2 regions of the Halomonas sp. DP5N14-9 genome follow, and region 2 is predicted to be linked to the other one. Evidence: riboswitches for the same ligand, from Rfam matches in the RefSeq annotation. Region 2 holds a riboswitch; the other holds the start of a gene.
What was found. A riboswitch is a leader RNA that binds a small molecule or an ion and turns the genes downstream of it on or off. The one in region 2 is predicted to bind thiamine pyrophosphate.
Positions count from the first base shown of each region.

Region 1: another riboswitch for thiamine pyrophosphate. It lies ahead of thiC (phosphomethylpyrimidine synthase ThiC); the one in region 2 lies ahead of KUW00_RS11235 (sodium:solute symporter family protein).

Region 1 is NZ_JAHVHR010000020.1:176,021-198,670, reverse strand. Features, by position in the region: gene KUW00_RS12100 (amidohydrolase) at 1-1,030, shown strand, start outside; gene KUW00_RS12095 (CobW family GTP-binding protein) at 1,020-1,991, shown strand; gene KUW00_RS12090 (PLP-dependent aminotransferase family protein) at 2,009-3,502, opposite strand; gene KUW00_RS12085 (TRAP transporter substrate-binding protein) at 3,791-4,879, shown strand; gene KUW00_RS12080 (TRAP transporter small permease) at 5,002-5,553, shown strand; gene KUW00_RS12075 (TRAP transporter large permease) at 5,557-6,897, shown strand; gene KUW00_RS12070 (universal stress protein) at 6,981-7,463, shown strand; gene KUW00_RS12065 (IclR family transcriptional regulator) at 7,563-8,336, opposite strand; gene KUW00_RS12060 (TRAP transporter large permease) at 8,432-9,709, opposite strand; gene KUW00_RS12055 (TRAP transporter small permease) at 9,720-10,307, opposite strand; gene KUW00_RS12050 (TRAP transporter substrate-binding protein) at 10,307-11,539, opposite strand; gene KUW00_RS12045 (GMC family oxidoreductase) at 11,765-13,396, shown strand; gene KUW00_RS12040 (YeiH family protein) at 13,580-14,629, shown strand; gene pta (phosphate acetyltransferase) at 14,823-16,985, opposite strand; gene KUW00_RS12030 (acetate/propionate family kinase) at 16,982-18,196, opposite strand; gene thiC (phosphomethylpyrimidine synthase ThiC) at 18,481-20,433, opposite strand; TPP riboswitch at 20,511-20,645, opposite strand; gene tenA (thiaminase II) at 20,657-21,325, opposite strand; TPP riboswitch at 21,407-21,560, opposite strand; gene KUW00_RS12015 (GSCFA domain-containing protein) at 22,324-22,650, shown strand, end outside.
Region 2 is NZ_JAHVHR010000020.1:137-6,898, reverse strand. Features, by position in the region: gene KUW00_RS11245 (3-oxoacyl-ACP reductase) at 1-440, shown strand, start outside; gene KUW00_RS11240 (LLM class flavin-dependent oxidoreductase) at 449-1,729, shown strand; gene KUW00_RS11235 (sodium:solute symporter family protein) at 1,845-3,290, opposite strand; TPP riboswitch at 3,371-3,473, opposite strand; gene KUW00_RS11230 (hypothetical protein) at 3,533-4,321, opposite strand; gene KUW00_RS11225 (diguanylate cyclase) at 4,493-6,202, shown strand.

The DNA of each region.
Region 1 (22,650 bases), 180 kb from region 2:
GTTCGATGCCCTTGGCAGGAATCTATTCGAGGCGGTGGCGTCACCCGAGGTGCTCAGGCGCTACGGCGCCATCGCGGCGGCCAAGGGCGTCACCACCATCACCGATCTGTACAACCCCTTGAGCGATGACGCCATCGCCTCGATGGTCGAGGTGACCCGGGATGCCGATTTTCCGGTGCGGCTGGTGCCGGCCATGGGGGTGCTGGCGTGGTCGGCCGAGGAGGGCATCGCGCGGCTCCAGGCGGCGATGGGCCACAGCCATGAGCGGCTGGTGTTTGGCCCGGCCAAGCTGATGACCGACGGCTCGATCCAGGGCTATACCGCGCGGCTGAAGTGGCCCCACTACCATGATGGTCATCCCAACGGGTTGTGGAACGCCGAGCCAGAGGGACTGGTGGCGCTGGTACACGCCTACCACCAGGCGGGGCTTCAACTGCACATTCACACCAACGGTGACGAGGCCGTGGAGTTGATGCTGGACGCCCTGGAGGAGGCGCTGACCCTGTGGCCGCGCTTCGATCACCGCCATACCCTGCAGCACTGCCAGATCATCGACCATGCCCAGCTACGTCGCGCCGCCCGTCTTGGACTGTGCCTGAACATGTTCGCCAATCATCTCTACTACTGGGGTGATGTGCACCTGGAACGCACCCTGGGACCGACGCGCTGCCAGCGCCTGGAGCCGCTGGCCTCGGCCCGCCGACTGGGCATCGTCACCGCCATCCACAGCGATGCGCCGGTGACGCCGCTGGGGCCGCTGTTCACCGCCTGGTGTGCGGTCAACCGGCAGAGCGCCAGTGGCCAGACGCTGGGTCACCATGAGGCGGTGAGCGTGGAAGATGCACTGGAAATGATCACCCTGGGCGCTGCCATCACGCTGGGCATGGACGACCGTGTGGGTAGCTTGGACGTCGGCAAGTTTGCCGACATGGCGGTACTGGATGACGATCCATTGCAAGTTTTAGCACAGGATCTGCGACACATCCGGGTACACGCCACGGTGTCGGGAGGACGGGTGCATGAGGTGTGATGATCGGGTGCCGGTGACGGTGATCGCAGGTTTCCTGGGGGCGGGCAAGACCAGCTATCTCAACCGCCGGCTGGCGTCGGGGGATATCGAGGATGCTCTGATTCTGGTCAACGATGTCGGCGAGGTGAACGTCGATGTGGCGGCGATCGACTACCGCGACGATCGCGTGCTGTCGCTGTCCAACGGCTGCGTCTGCTGCACCCTGGGGGGCACCCTGGCCGAGCAGCTGTCCCAGGCGCTGCGACTCAAGGCCAGGCCAACGGAAATTCTGATCGAGGCCAGCGGCGTGGCCAATCCTCAACGGATCGCCGATATCGCCAGGCTGGCGCCGGGGCTTGAGCTTGCCGACATCGTGGTACTGGTGGATGCAAGCCAGGCTGGCCGTCTGGCGCTGGACGCCCAGGTGGGGGAGCTATGGCGCGCCCAGGTGCACGCCGCCCATCGTCTGCTGGTCAATCGTCTGCCCCAAGAGGACTGCGCTCGCGACCAGCTGCTCGGATGGCTGGGACAGCTCGCCCCCGGTGCGGCGGTGGCGACAGAGCCGGTACAAGTCGCTCCCGCGTCGTCCAGGACGACGTCCTCTGGCCCGGCCTTTTGGCAGGGAAATGGCGCCAAGGCATCGGCGGAGCCGTTCGCCGTGCGTGCCCGACACTCGGGGCTGACCGATGCCACCCTGCACCTCCGCCATCCGGTGGTTGCCGAGGAGCTGCAAGCGCTGCTCGAGCGTTACCGCGATTGCCTGTTTCGTGCCAAGGGTTTTGTCCGCTGTCGTCTGCCGAACGGGGAAGAATGGCGAAGCCTGCAATTGAGCGGCCAGCACCTTGCCTGGCAGAACCATGGACAACCCACCACCGGCGCCGTGCTGGTGTGCATCGGTCGTCAGGGCGAGCGTTTCACCCAGTTGGTGGAGCAGCTCAAGCAGCTCGACAGTGAGACTGATACGGCACCGATCGGGCGCTAGCCCAGTGCCTCCCGGATTCAGCTGGTGCGACGTGCCTGAGGCAGCAAGGCCGCCAGTCGTTCGATGCCGCGCTCGATGCGGGTCTCGTCGATGGCCGAGAAGCCGAGCCTCAGGGTGGGGCAATGCGCCGGGGTCAGGAAGTGCACCTCGCCGTTCTCGATCAGGATGCTGTGCTCCTCGGCCAGCCGTTTCAGCAGTGACACATCGGTGTCGGCGGGGGCCTCCAGCCAGAAGCAGGAGCCGCCGAAGGTGGAGCGGATACGCAGCCCGGGCAAGTGGGATGCGAGGGCGTCACGCATCAACAGCCAGCGGCGCTGGTAGGTTTGGCGAATCTGGCGCAGCAGCGCGTCGTGGTAGCCGCGGTCGAGAAACAGCGCCACGCTGCGCTGGTTGTTGGTGGCAGGGTGGCGCAGCATCAGCCGGCGCAGGGCGCGCGCCTCGGCGATAAAGGCGGGGGGCGCCACCATGTAGCCGAGCCGAAGGCCCGGCGCCAGGGTCTTGGACAGGCTGCCCACGTAGATCACCCGGCCATCGCTATCGAGGCTCTTGAGTGCCGGCGTCGGGTTGTCGACGAAGTTGGTCTCGCTCTCGTAGTCGTCCTCGATGACCAGATAGTTGTTGGCGCTGGCGCTGTCGAGCAGGTCGCGGCGGCGCTGCATCGGCAGGGTCACGCCGGTGGGCGACTGGTGGCTCGGGGTGACGTAGGCCAGGTGGCAATCGGCCAGGCGCTGATCGATCACCAGGCCCTGGTCGTCCACGTCCACCGCGACGATATCGTCGGTGAAGGTGCGGGCGATATTGACCATGTCGACGTAGCCAGGGTTCTCCATCGCGAAGCGTCGACCCGTCCCCAGGATCAGCATGGCGGTGATCCATAGCGCCTGCTGGGCGCCCACGGTGATCAGGATCTCTTCCGGCCGGGCCCAGACGCCACGGCGGGGCAGCAGCCGCTGGTGGATCTGTTCGATCAGCAGCGGGTCGTCTTCGCTCAGGTGGTCTGCCGACCAGCGGCGGATGGCCGGCACGCTGACCGAGTCGCGGCTGCACTCCCGCCAGTGCTGGGTGGGAAACAGGTTGGGGTCGATCTGACCGTAGAGGAAGGGGTAGTCGTAGTCGAGCCAGTTGGCCGGCTTGACGATGGTCGGTTGGCGCGAGGGTCGCATCGTCAACAAGTCGTTCCAGGGCGTCGCTGTGCCGGAGTGAGAGGTGGCGCTGGTGGCTGGGGGGGCGATGTCGGCCGGGGGCGTGACGCGTCCGGCGAGGATATCCGGATTGACGAAGTAGCCGCTGCGCTCCCGGGCGACCAGGTAGCCGTCGTCCAGCAGTTGCTCGTAGGCGATCATCACCGTGTTGCGGGCCACGCCCAGCTCCTTGGCGAGTTTGCGGCTCGAAGGCAGCGCCTCACCGGTGGGCAGGTGCCCCTCGAGGATGGCGTGGGCGATCTGCTCGCGAAGCTGGCACTGAAGGCTTTCCTGACGCTTTGCGTCGAGTCGAAACAGGGGGGCGCTCATACCGACGACGGGTTCCCGGATGGTGGTTATTGGACGAGTTCCGGCGTGGCCCAGGCCTGGCGGCCACGCCCGCCTACGATCTTACAGCGTCGACGTCTTGTCGAGGGCTGGCGGGTGCCTGGCCCAATCGATGTGGGGCCACTGGTCCTATGGCGTCGATGCTCGACGGGGGAGAGTGAGTCACATGGCGGGTCGTTCCTGACGGCGCTCGCCAGCCAATGACGATCAAGATGTGACACCCGCAACAAGATTCCGCTTTAAGCGGCACAACAATGATGGGAGTTCCGCATGCACACCAAGTCCCCTTTCCTCCGTACCACGCCCCCGCGCAACATGACTCCTGCGGCCATCGGCGCTGCCACCTCGACCCGGCCCCTCGGCCCACGCCCGCTGGTGGCGGCGGTCGCCCTGGCGCTGATGGGCGCCGCTGGCTCGGCCCAGGCGGCAACCTGGAAGATGGCGCTGGGCGACGCCGCCGGTGGCACCCAGCACGAGTTGGGACAGACATTCGCCAAGCTGATCGAGGAAAAGTCCGGCGGCGACGTCAGCGTGGACCTGTTTCCCAACGGCCAGCTGGGCAGTGAGCAGGATACCGTCAACAACGCCAGCATGGGCCTGCTCGACCTGTCGGTACTGGCGATCAACAACATCACGCCGTTCTCGCCGACGGTCGGCGTGATGACGCTGCCCTACGTGATCCAGAGTCCCGAGGACGCCCGCACCCTGACCCAGGGCGAGATCGGCCAGGAGATGGTCGACAACACCATCCGTGACGCCGGCGTGCGGATACTGGGCTGGGCCTACTCCGGCTGTCGCCGTCTGACCAACTCGGCGAGGCCAGTGGCGAGCCCCGAGGATCTGGATGGCCTGGTCATCCGGGTGCCCAAGAACGAGATCATGATCTCCGCCTACCAGTCCTGGGGCGTCAATCCCAACCCGCTGGCCTGGTCGGAAACCTTTACCGCCCTGCAGCAGGGCGTCGTCGACGGCCAGGACAACCCCTACATCACCATCGACGCGATGAAGTTCTACGAGGTCCAGGATCACGTCACCGACAGCTGTTATGTGTTCTCCATGGAGCCGTTGATCATGGGTGAAGGCATGTTCCAGAGCCTGTCCGAGGAGGAGCAGCAGTGGGTGCTGGAGGCCGCTCAGGAGGCCACCGATCACAGCTACGAGTATCTGCTGGCCCAGGAAGACGCGATCAAGACCCGGCTGGTGGAAGAGCACGGCATGGAGATCACCGAGCCCGCCGACGGCGAGCAGGCGTGGATCGAACAGGCCACCGCCATCTGGCCCGACTTCTACGACAGCATCGGCGGCAAGGCCAAGCTCGACGAGGCGCTCGCCGCGCTGGGACGTGAGCCAGCCCCCTGATCTGTCACGACGTCGCTATCGTCTTGAATCCTCCCGGCGCCTGACTCCAGGCGCCATGAATCATGGCACCGCCGGAAGTCTGCCATTGGACGCCAGGTGGTGCCTGCTCAGAGGTCGTCGTGATGAATCGTCTATGGAAGCTCGTGGACAACCTCGAGAACTGGCTGTGCCAGCTATTGCTGGTGACCTTTGTGGCGCTGCTGTTTGCCCAGATCATGCTGCGTAACCTGTTCAGCTATTCGCTGCCCTGGGCCGATGAGCTGGCTACCTACGCCTTCGTCTGGTTCGCCTACCTGGGGGCGGTCTACGCCGCCAAGAAGTCGGCCCATAACCGTGTCACCTTCCAGTTCCGTTTCTTCCCGCGCTGGGTGGAGCTGGCCTGCGGTGCGCTGACCGACCTGATCTGGATCGCCTTCAACCTGGTCTTCATCTGGCTCAGTTACGACTTCGTGTTCAACAAGATGAATACCTTCTGGAAGTCCCAGACCCTGGGCATCCCGATGAAGGTGTTCTACCTGATCCTGCCGCTAGCCTTTGTGCTGATGACCCTGCGCATCCTGCAGAACAACTACCTACGCTTCGTCAAGCATCGCGAGCCCGTCGATCCCGAGGCCGAGGCCATCGCCGAGGCCAAGTCCTCGACGCTGTCGTCATCCAACGAGAAGGGAGACTGATCCATGGAGACGACCATCATCTACGTGCTGTTCGGGGTGTTCTTTCTGCTGCTGGTGCTGGGCGCGCCGATCACGGTGTCGCTGGGGGTGGCCGCGCTTGCCACCTATCTGTCGCTGGGGGAGAACCCCATGGCCTTCGTGCAGATCGCCTTCACCTCGGTGGGGTCCTTTCCGCTGATGGCGCTGCCGGCCTTTATCCTCGCCGGGGCCTTGATGGAAGCCGCCGGCATCTCGCGACGCCTGGTGGATATCGCCGAGGCCTTCGCCGGGCCGGTGACCGGCGGTCTCGCCGCCGCCACGGTGTTCGCCTGCATGTTCTTCGGCGCGATTTCAGGCTCAGGGCCCGCCACCACCGCGGCGGTGGGCATGCTGATGATCCCGGCCATGGCCAACCGCGGCTATGATCGCGGCTATGGCTCTGCCATCACGGCGTCCTCCGGTGGCCTCGGCGTGGTGATACCGCCGTCCATTCCCATGGTCATCTTTGGTATCTCGGGGATGGGGCTGCAGCCACCGGCGGAGGCCGTGGCCGCTCACGGCGCCTTCCAGACGCTGTCGATTCCGAAGCTGTTCATCGCCGGCATCCTGCCCGGCATGGTGATCGCTGGCTGCCTGTTGACCGTCAACTACATCATCTCGCGCCGGCGCGGCTACAGCGGGCTGAGCGACAGCTGGTCCTGGGACACCATCGCCAGGAGTCTGAAGCGTGGCGTGTGGTCGATCCTGGCGCCGCTGATCATCCTTGGCGGTATCTACAGCGGTCTGTTTACGCCCACCGAGTCGGCCATCGTGGCCATCGCCTACACCCTGATCGTCGGCATCTTCCTGCACCGCGAGCTCAAGTGGAAGCCGGCGCTCAAGACTCTGGAGACCACCACCTGGATCACCGGACGGGTGCTGTTGATCCTGTTCACCGCCACGGTATTCGGCCGCTTGCTGGTCGAACAGCGGGTGCCGGCGGTGATCGCCGAGGGCATGCTGGGACTGACCGATAACCTGTACTTGATCTGGGCCATGGTTATCGCATTTCTGCTTTTTGTCGGCATGTTCATGGAAACCCTGGCGGCTATCATGATCCTGACGCCGGTATTGCTGCCGATCATGTACATGCTGGGCATGGACCCGGTGCACGTCGGTATCGTCGTCGTCTGTGCCCTGGCCATCGGCTTCCAGACGCCGCCCCTGGGGGAGAACCTGTTCGTGGCCTCGGGCATTGGCGGCGCCTCCATCGAGGAGATATCGATCAAGGCGCTGCCGTTTGCCGCAAGCTCGGTGTTCGCGCTGTTCGTGATCGCCTACTTCCCGGAAATATCGCTGTGGCTACCCCGTATGCTGGGGTATTGATTGCGCACCGTCAGCGCACCGCAAAAAAGGCCGGGTGTCTTCGCATGTCGCGGCGACCCGGCCTCTCGCCAAGGAGTCACGCCATGCCTGTTTCGATCTCGCGTCTTCTCTGTTGCCTGGGGCTGAAGGACGATTGCCGCCAGGTGCTTGCCCACACCCTGACGCTGGCCAAGGCCACCGGGGCCGAGGTTCACGTGCTGCATGCGGTCAAGTCGTTGTCCGATGACGTCATGCATACCCTCAAGGCCAACATCGGTGAACGCGCCACCCTGGATGGCTTGATGGAGCAGCGCCTGCGTCTGGCGCGAGAGCGTCTGGACGAATTTGTCGAGGCCTTCTGGCAAGAGCACGAAGCGAACCTGCCTGGGCGCGAGGTGGTGGCCGCCAAGTCGGTGCTGGAGGGTTACCCGGCATCGGAGATTACCCGCTACGCCGTGCGCCATGACTGCGACATGATCATCATGGCCACCAACAAGCGCGGCTTCGCCTCGTCCTATGCAGGCCGGGTGACCAAGGGCGTGATCAAGCGTGCCAGTGTGCCGGTGGTGGTGGTGCCACCGATGTAGCCACGAAGAACGTCAGTCTGGCTGGCCGAGCGTGTCCTGACCCGATCGGTCAGTCAGCGTACCTTGGCAATGCGTTCATGCGTTCATGCGTTCGTATGCTCAGTGGTCGAAGGTATCCTGCAGCTGCCCGGCGATACGCCGCATCAAGGGCGCCCACTCCATCAGCGAGTCGATGCTGTGGCGCAGCCGGGGCGCGTGGATCGCCAGCGTCGCCTGGATGCGCCCGGTCTGGTCGTACACCGGCACGGCGATGGCCACCATGCCCTGGATGAACTCCTCGTTGTCGGTGCTCAGCTCCTTTTCGGCGATGTCCGCCAGGCGTCGCTCCAGCTCGTCTGCTTCGGTGGCGGTGTAGGGGGTATAGGCCTCCAGCGGCAGGTGCTTGAGCAGCTGGCGGCGCTGGGCCGGCCCCATCAGCGCCAGAAACATCTTGCCGCTTGCGGTGCAGTGCAGCGGAAGACGTGAGCCCGGCGGCAGCTGTATGCGTACCGGCCAGTTGGTCTCCACCCGTTCGTAGTAGAGCACCTCGTGACCTTCGAGCAGGGTCAGGTTGCAGGTTTCGTTGACCTCTTCGGCCAGGCGCTTGAGCAGCATACGGCGCGGCGCCTTGAGGCTCTCGTTGGCGAGCACGCCCATGGCCATGCGGTGCAGTCGTTCGCCGGGAAGCAGATGCCGTCCTTCCACGTCGCGCACGATCAGATCCTGCTCTTCGAGCTGCTTGAGCAGGCGATGCAGGGTGGGCTTGGGAATGTCGAGCTGACGCTCCAGGTCCGAGGCGCTGACGCCGTGGATCGAGGTGGCGATGGTTTCCAGCAGTACCAGGCCTCGTTGCAGCGTCGAATTGGTCGTGGTCCGAGTGCTTGCTGTAGACATACGCGATCCTTGACGACGGAAAATGGTGGCAGGCACTCATGATAACGCGGCAAGCCCGGTGAGGCTTGCCGCGTGCTCCTGCTTGCCTGTCGGTGTTACAGGTTCACCAGCATCAGTGACAGCGCCGGCCACATCGAGATGGCGATCCAGCAACTGATCAGCGCAATGAAGTAGGGGATGACGAACTTCACCAGGCGCAGGTAGGGGATCCCGGTGATGCTCGAGGCCACGTAGAGGTTGAGGCCGAAGGGCGGGGTGACGAAGCCGATGGCGGCGCCGACCAGGAAGATCACCGCGAAGTGGATCGGGTCGACCCCGGCGTTCTGGGCGATGGGCGCCAGGATCGGTGCCAGGATGATGGTCACCGGCAGGCTCTCGAGGATCATCCCGGCCAGCAGGATCATCAGCATGCAGGCCCCCAGGATCACGTAGTAGTTGCCCAGACCGCTGAGCAGGTCCTGCAGCGCCTGGCCCGCGCCCAGCACCGACAGCAGTTGCTGCATCACCACCGAGATCGCGATCAACGGCGCCAGCATGCCGGCGATCTGGCCCGAGCGCAGCATGATCGAGGGCAGCGCGGTGAAGCGAATCTCGCGGGTGATCAGTAGCCCCGCGATCAGGGTGAAGCCCACGGTGATGGCGGCGGCCTCGGTGGGCGAGAACTTGCCCGAATAGATGCCGTAGATCACCACCCCGATGGTAGCGAAGCCGAGATAGGCGCGCCTGGCGAAGCGCGCGCTTTCACCCGCCTTGAACGGAATCAGGGTGCCCCAGCCGTGACGTCGCGCCACCAGGTGACAGGCCGCCATCATGCCGAACACCATCATCGCCCCGGGGATCATGCCGGCGATGAACAGGTCGCTGATCGACAGGTTCATCATGAAGCCGTAGACGATAAAGATGATCGACGGCGGGATGATGATGCCGACCGTTCCGCCGGAGGCGGCGGTGGCGGCGGAAAAGCGCTCGTCGTAGCCGTTCTTGACCATCTCCGGCTGCATGATCGAGCCGATGGTGGCGGTGGTGCCGGCGTTGGACCCGGAGATCGCCGCGAACAGGCCGCAGGCGCCGAGGGTGGCCATGCCCATGCCGCCACGCAGCCAGCCCAGTACCGAATAGGCGAAGTCGGACAGTCGCTTGGCGATGCCGGCGGCGTTGATCAAGTCGCCGGTCAGGATGAACAGCGGCAGGGCCAGCAGGCCGAAGAAGCTCAGGCCCTGGAACAGGGTGACCCCAATATTGGCCAGGGTGAAGTCGATGATCAGGCTGGTGCCGACCACCCACAGGCCGATCACCAGGAAGATCGGTACCCCCAGCAGAAAGATGGTGGTGCAGCCCGCGGTGACCAGGCCGATAAGCATGCCGTCGGTCATGACGTCTCTCCTAGTCCATGATGGACGGTTGCAGGTTGAACGGCTCGCGGCGCCGGAAGCGTGCGATGTCGCTGGCCAGGTTCTGCAGCACCCGGAAGATGATCAGGGCCCAGGCCAGCGGCGTGGCCAGGTAGAACCACCACTGCATGACGTTGTCGGTGCCCGGCACGATGGCGAAGTTCATGTGCGCCAGTTCCACCTGGGCGATGGTGAAGTGGATGACCAGGGCGCCGAAGCCGATCCACAGCACGGCGTCGAGCACCTGGCAGGCGAACTGGCCGGCGTAGGGCAGGCGCATGCGAATCTCGTTGAGCGACAGGTGGGTACGCTGCTTGACGTTGAGCGAGGCGCCGAACCAGGTCAGCCACAGAAACAGCAGCACCGGAATGCTGGTGCTCCAGGGCGCCTGCAGGCTGAAGAAGAATCGGCGGATGACCTCGACGAAGATGATGCCCGCCATGCCGCTGTAGGAGATCAGGATGATCACCTTTTCCAGATTGGCGTCGAGCCACTTGAGTGGCGCCAGCCAGGCGGGGGTCGGCCGATCGGCGACGTCGTTCGACGTCGCCTGGGCCGCGGTGGCCTTGTGATCGGTCATTACGCCCTCCACCAGCGCTTCGGCGCCACGTTGACCGCCGCCATCTCACGCGGGATCTCCCGGGCGATGGTGTGGATTTCCTTGTAGATGTCGACGTCGCCGGCCCAGGCATTGAGCCGCTCGCGCCACTGCTCCCAGGGCTCTGGATTGAACTCCGGGGCGCATAGCTGCTCGGCCTGGGCGCGGATCTCGTCGGACAGCGGGGCCACCCGCACGTTGTTCTCGGCGAACACGGTGCCGGCGGCGGGGTGTTCGGTGGCGCCGACGATCTGGTAGCGGCCGGCCTCGTTCATGCCCTGGGTAAAGATCTGGGCGGCGTAGGCCGACTCCATCACTTGATCCTGCAGCTCGGCGTCCAGCGCCTCGAATTTCGACAGGTTCATGGCGGTGTGCTCGGTACCGGCGAAGAAGCGCAGGTCGACCGCCTGGGACACCACCGGCGCCATGCCAGCGTAGGCCACCGCGCTCATCCAGGTCTCGGCGCCGTCCAGCAGGCCCTGACGCAGGCCGTCCAGGGTCTCTTCCCAGGCCACCGGGACCGGGTTGAGGCCAAGCTGTTCCATGGCGATGCGGCCAAGCTGGGTGCCGGTGACGCGGTTCTTGGTGCCCTGCAGCACCTCGAGGCTGTCCACTAGCGGCTTGTCGGCCCAGCTCTGGCCCATCATCAGCCCGCGCAGGTCGCAGTGGGTGAACAGGAACTGCAGGTTGTGGCGCTGGCGCATCGGCTCGCGCAGCAGGGCCTCGCTGCGAGGGTCGTAGAAGAAGTGAAACATCGAGGCGACGCTCGGGAACATGTAGGCGAAGTCCAGCACGTTCAGGTAGGGCGCGCCGCCGGCGGAATTCTGGGTCGAGGCCGAGAAGATGTCGACGATGCCCTGCTGGGCCTTGCTGACGCAGTCGAGCTGGTTGCAGACCTCGTTGGAGCCCATGAACTCGACGCGGATGGCGCCGTTGGTGCGCTCCTCGACGTCACGGGCGAAGAACAGCTGCCCGGACTTCTGGATATCGAGGTTGCGCTCGTTGAAGCCCGAGGCGCCAAAGCGCAGCTGGAACTTGGGTTCGGTCTGATAGCGGCGTTGCTGCTCGGCGTCGGCGGCTCGGGCCAGGCTCGAGGCGGTGAGGCCAGCGCCCAGACCACTGGCGGCCAGCAGCGTGGAGGTCATGCCGAAGCGGCCCGAGATATTCAGGAAGTCGCGGCGCGACACGTCTGATGAGAAGAGGCGTGAACTCATGGAAGGCTCCCAGTCTTGTGTTTGGTGTAGGGATGCAGGGGAGTGCCGGGGCGTTCGCGCTTGGCGATCGTCGCCTGGCACCGGGCCCGACAAAGGGCCTTGACCACACCTTAGAAGTCTCTCGGGAATAGATCAATAAAAATGAGTTTTTTTGTCTCGATATTGATCTTTTGAGAAAACTGTCTAGCATCAATTGAGACAAAACGTCTCGATTGAGTGAGCGACATGACAACCACAACACCACCGCCAGAGGCTTTCGACTACATCATCGTGGGGGCGGGCTCCGCCGGCTGCGTGCTGGCCAACCGTCTGAGCGAGGATCCCAAGGTGTCGGTACTGCTGCTCGAGGCCGGCGGGTCCGACTGGAATCCGTGGATCCACGTGCCCGTGGGCTACTTCAAGACCATGCACAATCCGGCCACCGACTGGTGCTACCTCACCGATCCCGACGAGGGCATCGACGGTCGCCGGCTGCAGTGGCCCAGGGGCAAGGTGCTGGGAGGGTCAAGCTCGCTCAATGGGCTTCTGTACATCCGCGGTCAGCGCGAGGACTACGACGATTGGGCGCAGCTTGGCAACGACGGCTGGGACTACGACTCGGTGCTGCCCTACTTCAAGAAGTCGGAGTGCCAGGAGCGGGGCGCCGATGACTACCACGGTGCCGACGGCCCCTTGAAGGTCTCGGATCTGCGCCTGCGCCGCGAGATCGCCGAACGCTTCATCGAGGCGGCCAAGGCCTCGGGGATTCCCGAGAACCGCGACGTCAACGGGGCCAGGCAAGAAGGCGTGGGCTACTTCCAGCAGACCTCCTACAAGGGCTTTCGCTGCTCGACCGCCAAGGCGTTTCTGCGTCCGGCGCTCAAGCGCCCCAATCTCACCCTGGTCAAGCGTGCCCACTGTCAGCGGCTGCTGCTGGAGGGCAAGCGCGTGGTCGGGGTCGAGTACCGCCAGGGGCAGAGCACCCATCGGGCGAGCGCCAGGCTCGAGGTGCTGCTGTCCAGCGGCGCCATCGGCTCGCCGCAGATCCTGCAGTGCTCCGGCATCGGGGACCCCGACCACCTGGCCGAGGTCGGCGTCGACTGCCACCACGCACTACCGGGCGTCGGCGAGAATCTGCAGGACCATCTGCAGATCCGGCTGGTGTTCAAGACCTCCTGTCGCACCCTCAACGACGAGGTGCGTCATCCGCTGAGAAAGCTGGCGGTAGGCACCCAGTACGCCCTGACCCGCACCGGACCGCTGACCCTGGCGGCCAGTCAGGTGTGCATCTTCACCCAGTCGCGGGAGGGCCTGGATCGCCCGGATATCCAGTTCCACATGCAGCCGCTATCGGCGGACAAGCCGGCCGAAGGGGTGCATCCGTTCTCGGCCTTCACCTCCTCGGTGTGCCAGTTGCGTCCGACCAGCCGGGGGCGTATTCGCATCACCAGCGCCGACCCCGCCGTCTATCCCTCGATCCAGCCCAACTACCTGAGCACCGAAGAAGACTGTCGCGTGGCGGTGGACGCCATCAAGGTGGCGCGACGCATCGCCGAGCAGGCACCGCTTGCCGAGGTGATCACCGATGAATACGTGCCGGGGCGGGAGTATCAGAGCGACGAGCAATTGCTCGAGGCCGCCCGGCGCTACAGTCAGACCATCTACCACCCGGCGGGCACCTGCAAGATGGGCCACGACGACCTGGCGGTGGTCGATGACCGACTGCGGGTGCACGGCCTCGAGGGACTGAGGGTGGTGGACGCCTCGATCATGCCGATCATCGTCTCGGGCAACACCAACGCCCCGACCATCATGATCGCCGAACGCGCGGCGGACATGATCAAGGCCGATCGCCGTGCCCAGGCGCGCGTCGCCTGACGTGCAGCGCTGGAATCTCGACAGCGGATCGATGCCATCGGGGCCTGGCCTTACTCGAGGCCGCGCTCTGGCCCTAACGTCGCGGTAGCGGGCTGGGCCAGGATCAAATCAATAGCGCGTCATCGGCTGACCCGCTGAGCGCGCCCCCTGATACGCGAACAACGAATAAACGAGAGGACGCCCATGTCCCAGCCAACGACACACGCCAAGCCCGAGACGCCCGTGACCGGATGGCGTCGCCATCTGGAGCCCGCCCGGGAGCGCATGCCGGGGGTGCTGATCTGCATCACCATTGCCCTGGCCACCACCTTTATCGCCGATCACTACGGTGGCCCGACCTTGTTGTACGCACTGCTGTTCGGCATGACCCTGCACTTTCTCAGCGAGCAGGGCCCGTGCCTGGTGGGGGTGGAGTTTGCCGCCCGCACCATCCTCAGGCTGGGTGTTGCCCTGCTGGGGGTGCGCATCACCCTGGAGCAGGTGGCGGAACTCGGGATCGGCCCGGTAGTGACGGTGGTCGCCGGGGTGGTGCTGACCATTCTGGCGGGAAGCGTGCTGGCGCGACTGCTGGGGCTGAAAAATGATCTTGGCCTGCTGACCGGCGGGTCGGTGGCGATCTGCGGCGCCTCGGCGGCGCTGGCGCTGTCTGCGGCGATGCCGCGCAACGAGATCGCCGAGCGCAATACCATCCTGACGGTGGTCGGGGTGACGACGCTGTCCACCGCCGCCATGGTGCTCTACCCGCTGCTGGTCGGTGCGCTGGAACTGACCGATACCCAGGCCGGGATTTTTCTTGGTGGCACCATCCATGACGTCGCCCAGGTGGTCGGTGCCGGCTACATGATCTCCGACGAGACCGGTGACATCTCGACCTTCGTCAAACTGTTGCGGGTCGCCATGCTGGTGCCGGCGGTAATGGTGTTCATGCTGCTGTTTCGCCGCGCCCGTGGCGGTGAAGGCGGCAAGGTGCCGATGTTCCCGAGCTTCCTGGTGGCCTTCGTGGTGCTGGTGCTGATCAACAGCCTTGGCGTGATCCCCCAGGTGATGGTCGAGGGCATGACCGACCTGTCGCGCTGGTGTCTGGTCACCGCCATCGCCGCACTCGGTATCAAGACCTCCTTCCAGAAGCTTGCCGTGGTCGGCTGGAAGCCCGTCATCCTGATGGTCGCCGAGACCGTCTTCCTGCTCGGCCTGGTGCTGGTGTGCCTGTATACCGGCATCGCCGAGTGGTAGCGAGCGGTCCCGGGCGAACGAGCGGCCTCGGGCGAGTTAGAAAGCCGAGCGAAGCGGACCGAGCGGCCCCGGGCGAACGAGCGTTTTCGGGCGAGTTAGAACGCAACGCAAAGCCAAAGCTCACGCCAATGCCAAGGCCCCGGTTCTCCCGGGGCCTCGGCGTTTCTGACGGTCTGTGGCGCTGTGCTGGTCGTTACTGACCGGCCTGGATTGCGGTCAGCGCAATCGTATAGACGATGTCCTCGACCAGGGCGCCCCGGGACAGGTCGTTGACCGGCTTGTTGAGGCCTTGAAGCATGGGGCCGATGCTGACCACCCGGGCGCTGCGCTGGACCGCCTTGTAGGTGGTGTTGCCGGTATTCAGGTCGGGGAACACGAACACCGTGGCGCGGCCGGCCACCGGTGACTCCGGCGCCTTCTGCCGGGCCACGCTGGCGATGGCTGCCGCGTCGTACTGCAGCGGGCCGTCGATGGCCAGATGCGGCGCCCGTTCCCTGGCGATGCGGGTCGCCTCGCGGACCTTGTCGACGTCGGCGCCGCTGCCGGACTCGCCGGTGGAATAGCTGATCATGGCGACCCGCGGCTCGATGCCAAAGGCCTCGGCGCTGGTGGCGCTCTGCAGGGCGATCTCGGCCAGCGCCTCGGCGTCGGGGTCGGGGTTGACCGCGCAGTCACCGTAGACCACCACCTGGTCGGGCAGCAGCATGAAGAACACCGACGACACCTGGCCGTAGCCGGGGGCGGTCTTGATCAACTGAAAGGCCGGGCGCACGGTGTTGGCGGTGGTATGCACGGCGCCGGAGACCAGGCCATCGACCTCGCCTTCGGCGAGCATCATGGTGCCCAGCACCACACTGTCATGAAGCTGGGCCTCGGCGGTCAGCGGGGTCAGCTTGCCTCGCCGGCGCTCGACCATGGGCGCGATAAAACGACCACGCTCGGCGTCCGGGTCGAGGATCTGCAGGTCGTCGGGCAGCTCCAGACCACGCGCCTTGGCCACCTCGAGGATGGCGCGACGCTTGCCCAGCAGCACGCAGTTGGCGATGCCGCGACGCTGGCACAGGATGGCCGCCTCCAGGGTAAGCGGCTCGTCGCCTTCAGGCAGCACGATACGCCGACGCTTGTGCTGGGCCATGCTGACCAGTTGATGGCGGAAGGCCGCCGGTGAAAGGCGGCGCTGGGCGTCGTCGTGAATCAGTGCCAGCAGCCAGTCACGATCCAGATGATCGGCGACGAAGGCGCAGATGGCCTCGGCGCGCTCGTGATCATCCACCGGGATGCTGCCGGACATCTCGGTAAGCCGGGCCACGGTGGCGTAGCTGTCGGTGTCCACCGAGAGTACCGGCAGCCCCGAGGCCAGCGCCGGGCGGCAGACGTCGATCAGCTGCTGGCTGGGTGACTCGCCGTGGGTCAGCAGGAGGCCCGCCAGGGGCACGCCGTTCATGGTGGCCAAGGCCGCCGCGAGCAGGGTGTCGTCGCGGTCCCCGGGGGACACGATCAGCTCGCCGGGACGCAGGGCGTAGAGCAGGTGCTCGGCGCTGCGGGCCCCCAGCGTCGAGTGAGCGACGCGGCGGCGATCGGCTTCGCCGTGGTGCAGGATCCTGGCATCGAGGGCGCGGGCCACGTCTACCACTCGCGGTGCGGTCAGGGAGGCCCGGTAGGGCACCGCCGCGACCACCGGCAGGGTCAGATCGGCGCCGCTGGCGAGCTGCTGCTGCCAGTGCTGGCGATGGGCGCGGGCCTCGACCTCGCTGACCGAGGCCAGGGTCTGGTCGATGGCAGAGCCGTCGCCGTCCCCCGGCAGTCGCATCAGCATGGCACCCAGAGTACGCACCGAACCCACCGCGTCGATGCTCTGGCGATGGAACTGCAACTGCTTGGCCAGCTCCTGGGGATCGGCGATCTGGCCATCGGCGACCAGTACCACCTGGGCGTCGAGGGCACTGGCCAGGCGCACGTTGAGGTCGAAGGCGTAGGCGTTTCGCGGCAGTGGGCGAACGCCCTCCACCACGATCAGCGCCGGTGCCTTGCCGGTGGCAGGGCGGGCGACGCGGGCGTGGCGCTCCACGGCGAGTTCCAGCAGACCATCGCGATCGTCGCGGCCGAGATACTGCTCCAGTGTCTGGCGCGAGATCGGACGCGGCGAACCTATGCCCAGGGTACTGGCCACCAGCGAGCGGGCGCGTTCGTCGTTGTCACTTGCCTGCTCGCCACCTTCGGACTGGCTGAAGGGCTGCAGAAAACCCGCGTCCAGCCCCAGCGTATCCAGCGCACGAAGCAGGCCGAGGCCGGCGGAGGTGAGGGCGACGCCGTCGTCGATGGGGATCAGCAGCAGCGTGCGGGACTGGGTGCTCACAGAACCTCCTCGAGCTTTGGCGTGGACGTCAGGCTCACGATCAATTCCCGGGTCTGGCTGGCGATATAGCCTTCCTCGTCGGTGGGGATGACGCGGATCTCCGGCGCCGAGCTGGCGCCTCGGTCGTGGATCTGGCCTTCCTCGCCACGCCCGAGGCTCTCGTTGGCGTCAGCGTCCAGGCGCACACCGAGGGCCTCCAGGTGGCCCAGCGTCCGGGCGCGCACCAGGGCAGAGTTTTCGCCGATGCCGCCGGTGAAGGCGATGCCGTCGATCCGGGGCAGGGCACAGGCCAGGCCCGCCAGGGACTTGGCCAGGCGGTAGCAGAAGACTTCGATGGCCAGGCTCGCGCCGGCGTGACCTTCACTGGCGGCCTGTTCGAGCTCACGCATGTCGTTGGTCAGCTCGGACAGCCCCAGCAGTCCGCTCTTCTGGTTGAGCAACTGATCGACGCCCTCCAGCGACATGCCCAGCTGCCGCGCCAGGTGCAGGTGCAGGCCGGGGTCGACGTCACCGCTGCGGGTGCCCATCACCAGGCCTTCCAGCGGGGTCATGCCCATGCTGGTGTCCAGGCTTCTGCCGGCCCATACCGCAGTGGCGGAGCAGCCATTGCCCAGGTGGGCGATCAGCCAGCCGCCTTCACCACGGGCGCTGACTTCTGTCAGGCGTCCGGTCACGTAGGCATGGCTCGAGCCGTGGAAGCCGTAGCGACGGATGCCGTGTCGGCTGTAGAGCTCTTCGGGGATGGCGTAGCGGTAGGCGTGGGGCGGCAGGGTCTGGTGAAACGCGGTATCGAACACCGCCACCTGAGGCAGATCCTCGAACAGCCGGCGCGTGGCGACGATACCGTCGAGGTTGGCCGGATTGTGCAAGGGAGCCAGGCTGATGGTCTGGCGAATGGTGCGCACCACGGCGTCGTCGAGCAGGGTGGCGGCGGTGAAGCGCTCGCCGCCGTGTACCACCCGGTGGCCGATACCGATGGGCCGGTGGACGTCAAGGTGCTCGAGAATCGTCTTGAGCGCCAGGGCGTGGGTCGCTCGGGGAAGCGAGACCTCGCGGGTGCTGCCGTGTTCGTCTACAAGCTTGAGGCGAGCCTCGTGGCTACCCAGGCGCTCGGCGATACCGGACAGTCGGGGAGCGTCGGGGGCCTGATCGACCAGCGCGAACTTGATCGAAGAGGAGCCGCAGTTGATCACCAGAATCGGGGCTTTCATGCCATCTCCAGAAAAGACGCCTTGGTGAGGCGAGAATGCGTGGGATGGCGGCGAATCTAGCACCGCCCCGGGGCGCGAATAACTGGCCTGGGGAGGTAGTCGAACGGCTTTGCTGGTGGATCCAACGAAGCCGTGATGAGCGTCAAGTGCATGAATCTTTGGATTAGACTTTTGTCTAACTTTGTGCGGCGGAACTGGAACCGGGCGTACAAGACGTGCATCCCCGGGCAGTCGAACGCTGCCCGGGGATGCGCCGGGGAATGGCTTGTCTCAGACCTCCTTGTTCAGACCTCCTTGTAGAGCTCCGCACCCTGTTCACGGAAGACCCGGGCGCGCTCTTCCATGCCGGCCATGACGGCGTCGCCGTCACCCTCCAGGCCGTTGTCGCGGGCGTAGTCGCGGACTTCCTGGCTGATCTTCATGGAACAGAACTTGGGGCCGCACATGGAGCAGAAGTGGGCCACCTTGGCGGAGTCCTTGGGCAGCGTCTCGTCGTGATAGGCGCGGGCGGTGTCGGGGTCCAGGCCTAGGTTGAACTGGTCCTCCCAGCGGAACTCGAAACGCGCCTTGGACAGGGCGTTGTCGCGGCGCTGGGCGCCGGGATGCCCCTTGGCCAGGTCGGCGGCGTGGGCGGCAATCTTGTAGGTGATGATGCCGGTCTTGACGTCGTCCTTGTCGGGCAGGCCCAGGTGCTCCTTGGGGGTGACGTAGCACAGCATGGCGCAGCCGTACCAGCCGATCATCGCCGCTCCGATGCCCGAGGTGATGTGGTCGTAGCCCGGGGCGATATCGGTCACCAGCGGCCCAAGGGTATAGAAGGGCGCCTCGTCGCAGTACTCTAGCTGCTTGTCCATGTTCTCCTTGACCAGGTGCATGGGCACGTGGCCAGGGCCTTCGATCATCACCTGGACGTCGTGCTTCCAGGCGATATGGGTCAGTTCACCCAGGGTCTTGAGCTCTGCCATCTGGGCCTCGTCGTTGGCGTCGGCCACCGAGCCCGGGCGCAGGCCATCGCCCAGCGAGAAGGCCACGTCGTACTGCTTGCAGATCTCGCAGATTTCCTCGAAGTGGGTGTAGAGGAAGCTTTCCTGGTGATGGTAAAGGCACCACTTGGCCATGATCGAGCCACCGCGGGAGACGATGCCGGTGACCCGGTTGGCGGTCAGCGGCACGTAGCGCAGCAGCACGCCTGCGTGGATGGTGAAGTAGTCCACGCCCTGTTCGGCCTGCTCGATCAGGGTGTCGCGGAACACCTCCCAGGTGAGGTCCTCGGCCACGCCCTTGACCTTCTCCAGCGCCTGATAGAGCGGCACCGTGCCGATCGGTACCGGCGAGTTGCGGATAATCCACTCGCGGGTCTCGTGGATGTTCTGGCCAGTGGACAGATCCATGATGGTATCGGCGCCCCAGCGGATGCCCCAGGTCATCTTCTCGACCTCTTGCTCGATGGAGGAGGTCACCGCCGAGTTGCCCAGATTGCCATTGATCTTCACCAGGAAGTTGCGCCCGATGATCATCGGCTCGGCTTCCGGGTGATTGATGTTGGCGGGGATGATGGCGCGCCCGGCGGCGACTTCCTGGCGCACGAACTCGGGGGTGATCTCCTCTGGCAGACGGGCGCCGAAGCCCTGCCCGGGATGCTGGTGGCCAAGGATGCGCTCGACCTCGTCGCTGCCTCGATAGCCATCGGCCAGGGCCTGTCGACGCTGGTTCTCGCGGATGGCGATGAACTCCATCTCCGGGGTGATGATGCCGCGGCGGGCATAGTGCAGCTGGGTCACATTGCCGGCGCTGCCGTCGGCGCCACGACGTGCCCGACGCGGCGTGCGGGTCAGTTCGAAGCGAAGCGGGGCGAGCGTCGGGTCGTTGGCACGTCGGCGACCGTAGTCCGAGGTCGGGCCTTCGAGCCATTCGGTGTCGTCGCGCTCCTCGATCCAGGGCCGGCGCAATTCGGCAAGCCCGCGACGCAGGTCGACCTCGACCTGGGGATCGGTGTAGGGGCCGGAGGTGTCGTAGACCAAGAGCGGCGGATTGGCCTCGTCGGCCCCGGAGGTGCGGGTCGCTGACAGCGAAATCTCGCGAAACGGCACCCGCAGGTCCTCGCGGGAGCCCTTTACATAGACCTTGCGCGAACCCGGCAGGGGCGTAACCGCGGTCTGGTCGACCTGGGCGGTCTCGGCCAGGAAGTGCGCGCTATGGCGGGGTTTGTTTGCGGAAACGGGTTGATCGAGCGGCATTGGCTTGTCCTTCTCACGGCACTGGGTGCTGGCGTTGTTGTGTGCATCGCGTGAGGAAGGAGGGGGCGTCGTGGCCTGGGCCGTGAGCGCTTGATCCCTACGCTGGTCCTCACCGCGATGCCATGGCATCGGGGTTACCCCCAGATCAGGTTCAACGGGTCCCATGCGCTGCATGATCTCAGCCGCCTCTGGCGGCCCCCCGTCAAGCGTGGTGCTGATTGTGTTAGTCGCTTAGATCGAGTCCCATCTGCCAGAAGTCGATCTCGAGTCGTGTCGCGTCGGCGAAGATCCGTGACAGTCGCGCAAAGCGCTCGCCGGATACCTGGGCCAGCTGATCGTCGAGCCAGGCCTGCTCCTGGCGTGCGGCGGCCTGGAAGTCGTCGCTTTCGTACATGGCGATCCAGGCGTCGAAGGGATTGTCGGCGCCGCGCAGGGTGTCCGAACGGGCGTTGAGGTTTCGTGCGATATCGGCGTAGCCGACCATGCAGGGGGCCAGCGCCACGTGCAGGTCCAGGAGGTCTCCGCGGCTGCCGGCGTCCAGCACGTAGCGGGTATAGGCCAGGGTAGCGCGAGCTTCGGGCAGCTCGGCGAGTTCGGCCTCGCCGATGCCCCAGTCGCGGCAGAAGGCGAGATGCAGGCCGAGTTCCACGTCGAGGATGGTCTTCATGCCGTCGAAGGCGCCGCGCAGCTCGTCGAGGCTGTGGCTCTTGTAGGCCGCCAGGGCGTAGGCCCGGGAGAACTGCAGCAGAAACAGATAGTCCTGCTTGAGGTAGTGACGGAAGCTGGCGTCGGCCAGTTCACCACGGCCAAGGGCGAGCACGAAGTCGTGTTCGATGTAGGCGTGCCAGTCATCGCGGCAGGCGTCGACAAGATCGGTAAAGCGGTAGCCCATGTTGCCTCCGGTTGGTGTGGATCCGGAGGGCGGCGGCAAAGGACACGGCGACGAGAAAGGAGGGAGGTGCGCGCGCAGGGGCTGGCACCACCGCCTGATTCCCTACGCCGGTTCAAGGTGTGAAGCCACACCGCACCCGGATCAGGTTCCACGGGATCGGCGCTGGCGGCCGGTGATTCGTCACCCTGGCCCTGCGCCATCTCAGCCGGATTCACCGGCACCCCGTCAAGCGAGTCTGGATCGAGTCTAGCATGACCTCGAAGGGAGTCCACCTCAGCTTGGCAAGAACCGATCCCGATCAGTAGATACGCCGCTGGGGGGAAGAGGTTTCCACGATATCGCGAGAGTGCAACTGCCCAGATATCTGGAGAAGTTTCCGCATGGTTGAGAATGCATTTTATCCGATTGAGGAAAAGTGGCGAAGTAGAGTCCTGATTGATCAGTTCGACAAAGTTTCGACGATTTTGTTGTTATTTAAAGGGATATTTGCGTGGTTTTTCTTGGATGTTCTCTGGATTGTATTTGCGTGTTTTGCGGCTGCCTGATAGAGAATATGTGAGAGAATCTAGAGTGAAAAAAGTACGTTTTTTTTATCGATATTCTGACAGTCGTTGTGCGCTTGATGACTCCTTTGTGAAGAAGGGCAGAAAGTGACAGGTGTGTTGGTCCCGTTTTATTGGCAGCATTGGTTCGCCGAGTTTTCATGGAAGCTAAAAATGCTTGCTTTGTTCTCTTTTGAACCACGCGTGGGTCAGGTAAATGGTGCATGGGGAAGGTTTTTATGAAGGGCTCCGGGGCCGTTGTCAGTGCTCGTTTCTCAACACAATAGACAAATATTTCGCCTATCTTTTTTTATGCAAATATTTTAGAAAGGAAGACGAGATGCCAGTGTTGACGTAAACATTCCTATTCGTCGTGGCAATGTGTGATTTAAGATAGACGTTATCAATTTTGTTCGTTCACGACCGATGTTATATCTTATATTTTAGGTGATTAATATGAATCCATATTCGACACTTCCAGACCGTGCCTTCTGGAAAAAAGCTGTATCCGAAAAGTCAATTTTTGACATATCCAATTTGTGGTCTCCAAAGTTCAAGATCACAAAGGATAGTAGGGTGGTTACCTTCGGTTCCTGCTTTGCGCAACATATTGGAAATGCTCTTGATAGCAGAGGGTTTAACTGGGTCTCGACAGAAACTCCACCCAAGGGGCTCTCGCAGGAAAATGCAAAAAAATACAATTACAATATTTTTTCGGCCAGAACCGGGAATATATACACTACCTCATTGTTGAAGCAGTGGGTAGAGTGGGCAACAGGGATA
Region 2 (6,762 bases):
GGGAGCACCTCGATCATCAGCTTCAGGGGGTCGCCCGGGGTGCGCTGAACACGGTGCAGGCGTCGCTTGCCGGCATGCGTGAGGCCGGCTTTGGTCGCATCGTCAATATCGGTACCAACCTGTTCCAGAACCCGGTGGTGCCCTACCACGACTACACCGCCGCCAAGGCGGCGCTGCTGTCGCTGACGCGCACCCTGGCCCACGATCTGGGCCCGAACAACATCACCGTGAACATGATCTCCGGGGGCCTGTTGCGCACCACCGATGCCTCCCGCGCCACGCCGGAGGCGGTGTTCGACCTGATCGCCGCCAGCACACCGCTGCGACGGGTGACCACGCCGCAAGAGTTTGCCGACGCCGCGCTGCTGTTCGCCTCGCCCTGGTCGCGAGCGGTCACCGGCCAGAACCTGGTGGTCGACGGCGGACTGGTGAAGGACTGATGGCCAGCATGCACCTTAATCTGTTCATCATGGGCTGCGGCCACCACAAGGCGGCCTGGCGTCATCCCCGTTCCAGCGTCGAGCGCATGGCCGATATCCGCTACTACGAGGAGCTGGCGCGGCTCGCCGAGCGGGGTCGTTTCGATGCGGTGTTCTTCGCCGATGGTCACGCCGCGGGCAGCGTCGCCGACGGCCCGCTGTGGACCCTGGAGCCACTGACCATGCTGGCGGCCATGGCGCGGGCCACCGAACACATCGGGCTGATCTCGACCGTCTCCAGCACCTTCTATACGCCGTTTCATGCTGCGCGCATGCTGGCCTCGCTGGACCATATCTCCGGCGGACGCCTGGGCTGGAACCTGGTGACCTCGATGTTCGACAGCGAGGCGCGCAACCATGGGCTCGAGGCCATGCCGAGCCACGCCGAGCGCTATGCCCGGGCGGAGGAATTCGCCAATACCGTGCTGGCGCTGTGGGACTCCTGGAGTGACGACGCCCTGGTGAGGGACCGCCAGGGCGATTACGTCGACGCCAGCCGGGTCGGTCCCATCCATCATCACGGCGAGCACTTTCTGGTGGATGGCCCGCTGACGGTGCCGCGTCCGCCCCAGGGCCACCCGGTGCTGTTCCAGGCCGGCGCCTCGGATCAGGGCCGTGACCTGGCCGCGCGCTACGCCGAGGCCATCTACGCGGTGGCCTACGATCTGCCCTCGGCCCAGGCCTACTACAGCGACCTTCAGGCCCGGGTAAAGGCCGCTGGCAGACCGAAGGTCGCGATCATGCCGGGGCTCGTCACCTACGTCGGCTCCACCGAAGAGGAGGCCAGACGCAAGCAGCGGGAGCTCGACGAACTGTTGCCGGTGGACAGCTCCCGGCGCCAGTTGAGTCAGTTCATCGGTCAGGACGTGAGCGACTGGGAATTGGATGCCCCGGTGCCCGAGTTGCCGCCACTGGAGGCCTTCAGCGGGCCCAAGGGGCGCTACGCCACGATTCTGCGGATCATCGAGAGCGAACGACCGACGCTGCGCCAGTTGCTGGGACGGCTCGCCGCCGGTGGCGGCCACTGCACCATGGTCGGCACCCCGGAGCGTATCGCCGACGAGATGCAGCGCTGGGTCGAGCAGGGCGGGGCGGACGGCTTCAACCTGATGCCGCCATCGCTGCCGGACAGCATCGAGGACGTGGTCGAACAGGTCGTGCCCGAACTGCAGCGCCGCGGGCTGTTTCGACGCGAGTACCAGGGCCGCACCCTGCGCGACCACCTGGGGCTGGCGCGGCCTGGTCGCTGATGAGCCGGAACTGCCAGGGCCCCTGATCGCCAGGCCTTGAAACGACAACAGCGGGACGCGTCAGCACGTCCCGCTGTTTTTTATCACGCCTTGCCAGGCTGTCAGCGTGGCGGTGTCAGCTCTGGAAACGCCGCACCAGACTGCCCATGCGGGTGAAGTCATAGTCCTGGCGGGATGGCAGCAGCTTCATCAGCACCAGCGAGACCAGCACCGGCACGAAGGCCGCCAGCAGGAAGGATTCCAGCAGGGTGGCGGTACCGCCGCTGGGGGACGGGAACATCGCCAGCCCGGCGACCAGGCCCGCAGCGGTGCTGAGGACCGCGTTGCGCCCGTCGTAGCGGCGATTGAACAGACCGAAAAACACTGGGAAGGCCGCCGCCGAGCACAGCAGGTCCGCCAGCAGGAACAGATAGAGCACGCTGTAGCCCTGGGCCGCCACCCAGGTCACCGGCACCGCTGCGGCGACGATCAGCCAGCGTGCCAGGCGCATCAGGGTGGCTTCGCTGGCCTGGGGCAGCAGCCGGTGCATGTCGACGGCGATGATGCTGGAGGTGGCGTTGACGGTAGTGTCGGCGCTGCTCATCACCAGGGCCAGACCCAGCGGAATCAAGGCCAGGGCGAACCACAGCGGCACCTCGGACAGCAGCACGCTGAACAGCGCCACCGAACCGTCTCCCTCGAGCCCGAGGCCGACGAAGGCCAGGCCGAACAGGCCCATCAGCACGATCACCGGAAAGTTGAACAGCCCTGCGATCCAGAAGCCCCGCCGCAGCACCTTGCTGTCCCGGGCGGCGTAGATGCGCTGCCAGGTGCCCTGGTAGAACAGGCCGGTCAGCATCACCGCGATAAAGAACGTCAGACCGGCACGCAGGCCACCGGCATCGGTGACATCCAGCAACTGGGGCGCACGTTCCTGCAGGCCCTCGAGCGTCGGCGCGACGCCGCCGGCGGCCTGCCAGCCGAACACCAGCAGCAGCGCCAGCAACGGCAGGATCACCAGCATCTGTACCTTGTCGGTGAAGATGGTGGTGCGCAGGCCGCCGTAGAAGGTGTAGAGCAGGGTCGCGATCATCACCACGCAGGCGGTCAGCCACAGTGGGATCGGCGCCAGCAGGGTGACCATATGGGCGATCGCGGTGAGGCCTGCCGCCAGCGAGATGAACAGATAGAACAGCATGATCGTCAGGGTGAAGGCGTACATGGTGCGCCCGTAGCGATGGATCACGAACTCGGTGAGGCCGTGGCCTTCGGGGATCAGCTCACGCATGCGTCGTCCCAGCGGGATCATCACCAGGCGCGGGACCATGGAACCCAGCGCATAGCCCAGTACCGCGCCGATGCCGCCCCAGGTGGCCGCCTGGGCGGGGCCGAACAGGATCCAGGTGCCCAGGGTGGTGGCCACCAGGGTCAACACCGTGGCGCGGGTGTTCTGGCTGTTGCGAGCCGAGATGTAGTCATCCAGGCCGCCCTGACGACGTCGGGCATAGATCAGGCCGGGGATGGCAAAGATGGCGGCGCACAGCAGAAGCCACAGCGCCGTCCAGGTGGGATCGAGCATCATCGAAAGAAGACCTCTTTCTTGTCGTTGTCCGCAGGGACCGGTGGACAGGCGGGACGAGCGGCGGACAGGAAGAAAGAGGAGATAACGCAACCATCCTTCCCTTCGCCGGCATGACCCGGATCAGGTTCAAAGGGTTACCGCGTGATGCGGAATCTCAGCCGTCAGGCTCCCCCAGGAATGCGCACAGCGTAGGACCGCCTCCGATGGCTGTCAATTGGCGCTTTGGCCGCAGCGACGGGGCGTCAGACGGTGGGCGAGGTGCGCAGGCTGTGCCAGCCATCGTAAAGCCAGTTTGCCGCCCGGCGTCGATCGATGTCAGCCATCGCCAGATAGCCATGACAGCAGGCCTCGCGGCTCGCTCGCACAATGGTCGAGGCGTCGGTGGCGTCCATCACCAGGGTGCGTCGGTGCCCGCCGCCGCCGCGCAGGAAGGGGGCCGCGGGAGCGCGCTGGAACTCGACGCCTGCCGGCAGGGGCGCTGTCGAGTGATGCGTGTCGGGGTGGTCTGGGGCGCACAGGATGACCTCGAAGCCGAGCCGTTGTCCCTGGCGCGCCAAGTCGGCATTGACCGGGGCGTGGCCGGTCAGCACCAGACGCAAGGCCGGCTGGATCAGCACCTCGACGACGTCGTCGCCGATCTGGACCAGCGGACTGGTTGGCGTGGGTCGCTGCAGGTTCATGGACGTGCTGCCCAGGCTGACGCGGCGAATCAGCGATGGCTGGCCGGCGAGCGTTGCATGGATGACCTCCAGGTGCACCAGGGTCTCGCTGCTCGGTGACAGGCGCTCGACCAGGCAGGGGGTGCCATCGTTGGCGTTGTTGTCGATATTGACCAGGCAGGCGCCGCCGTCCCGCGCCTGGGACAGCAAGATGGGCTGTCCGGCGTACCCGGGGCCATCGGCATCGCTGGTGACGCTCAGGTGGGGGAAGGCGGGAGCAGGGGTGTCCAGACGCGTGCAAAGCCAGCTGGTATCCCCGCGATTGGCCAGCGTCAGGGCGTGTTCGATGGCGACAAGGTCCTGGTGGTTCATGGGCAGCTCCCGCGGCGGTGTCGGCGACGCCAGCATAACGTGGAAGCGGGCAAGCGAAATAATCCGGCATCTATAAGCATCTTTTCATAGGCTAGAGAAGACGGCACGCGAGCCGCCAGGGTATTGACCTGCTGCCGGTCCAGGGCAGGGCTTACGCAAGGAGTTGTCCTCATGGAGCGTTTTGCCTGGGTGGAAGAGGCATTGGTGTCGTCCGGAACGGTGCTGGTACGCCTGACGCCGGAGTTGCAGGTGCACGACGTGGTCGGTGATGCCGTGCGCGTGCTGGGCGAGCCTGGAGAGGTCTGGATCGGGCGGGGGCTGGCAGAGCTGCCTGGCGAGGTCGCCAGGGTCGCCGAAGCCTGGGTCTCCCGGGGTGTCGCTCACGCTGCCAAGCCTTCGATGCCGCTGGAACTGGGCGATGGTAGCTGCTGTCGCCTGGCCGATGGTGGGCTGGTGCTGCGACTGTCGGCTCGGCAGAAGGCAAGCCGCGGTGTCATCGCGCGGATGGCCGACCACCTGCCGGTGATGGTGGCCTACGTCGACCGCGACTTCTGCTTCCGTTTCAACAATCGTGCCTACCTCGACTTCATCGGCCAGCCTGCCGAGGCGCTGATGGGGCAGCCGGTGTCTTCGGTGCTTGATGCAGACTCCTACGCCAAGATCCGGCCACGTTTCGATCTGGCGCTGGCGGGGCAGGAGGTCAGCTACGAGGATTCCCTGGTGCTCCAGGACGGTCGCCAGATCTACTTCAAGGTCCACTATCTGCCGGACGTGGTGGAAGATGAAGTGATGGGCTTCTACGCCATCATCCAGGACGTCTCCGAGTATCGCTCGATGATCCAGCTGTTGCGGGATGTCCATACCGGGGTAAATCGCACCGATATCGGAGTATCAGAGATCGTCGACATGCTGCTGCGTGACGCCTTGAGCTACCTGAGGCTGGATATCGCGCTGGTCAGTCAGGTCGAGGGGGAGTGTTACACGGTTCGCTGGGCGGCCTCGGATAATGCGCCAGTAGGGGCCGGCGACAGCTTTGCACTGGGTGACACCTACTGTCGGCTGACCCTCGACGCCGATGACGTCTTCCATACCCACCGCGCCGGTCAGGACGAGCGAGTCAAGGGCCACCCCTGCTACGAGAACTTTCAGCTGGAGACCTATATCGGTGCACCGCTGCGGATCCAGGGCAAGGTCTGGGGGACGCTGAACTTCTCCAGTCCGTCGGCGCGGCGGCACGCCTTCAGCGAGGTCGACATCGAGTTGGTCCGACTACTGGTCGGGGCCGTCGAACGTGTCATTTCCAACGAGATGGAGGTCGAGCGTATTCGCCTCGAACGTGATCAGCTGGAAGACCAGGCGATGACCGATGCCTTGACCGGACTCCCCAATCGAAGCCAGCTGGATCGCCACGTCACCCGCCTGATCGAGGAATGCGACAGTGGCGGGATGGTGTTCTCGCTGGCCGCGGTCGATATCGACTTCTTCAAGCAGGTCAATGATGGTTTCGGTCATTCGGCCGGTGACCAGGTGCTCACCTGGCTGGCGCAAACAGTAGCCAACTGCCTGCGTGATGGCGATCTGGTGGCGCGAACCGGCGGCGAGGAGTTCGTGGTGGTCATGCGGCGCACTGCCTTGCCCGAGGCGATCAAGGCGGCCGAGCGGGTGCGTCGCGCGGTGGAAGGGGGGGAAATTACCCTGTCGGATGGACAGACGATTCGCATCACCATCAGCATCGGCGTCAGCCAGTATCGCAAGGGGGAGGGGTTTGCACCGCTGTTCGAGCGCGCCGACCGGCGCCTGTACAGCGCCAAGCGCAGTGGTCGCAACCGCGTGTGCGCCGCGACGGACGGAGAGTCGTCGCAAGAGGCCTCCCGCGTCTAGTCGCTGAAACATGAAAAGAGACCTCTACTGAGCAAGGCGGTGCGGTGCTGAATTGAATGCCACGGCGGGCGGATCGAGGATGGCCTCGAGAGATTGCAAGAGAAGCTTGGTAGCCGCTGTTCGACATGCTGAATCCTGCACCTGCGGAATCGAGAAGGATCTCGCAGTGTGGCTGATGTCATTCAGATGACGGCGGCGTGAAATTTTTTTACACGAAGTGCTTGCCAAGGCCGGAGGTGATGCGTAAAGTACGCATCCGCTGCCGGCGACGAGCAAACGTCACAGGCGGTGAAGGGTGGTAAAGTGATTGTTTTGAAAAGACTTTTTCAGGTCTTCGAAAAATTCTCCACTTGACGGGCAGCGAGAAATCGGTAAAATGCTCGCCACTCGATCGGAGTCGCCAGGACGGCATCGCAGGATGCGCGTCAGGCTCGCTTCGCTTTCTCTTGGGTCCTGCAGGCATCGCTTGTACGGCTAACAAAGAAAGCCTTGACGAAACGCTCCGATTCTGTAGAATACGCCTTCCTCGCAGGGCGCTGCGCCAACAGGCGCTGCAAAGC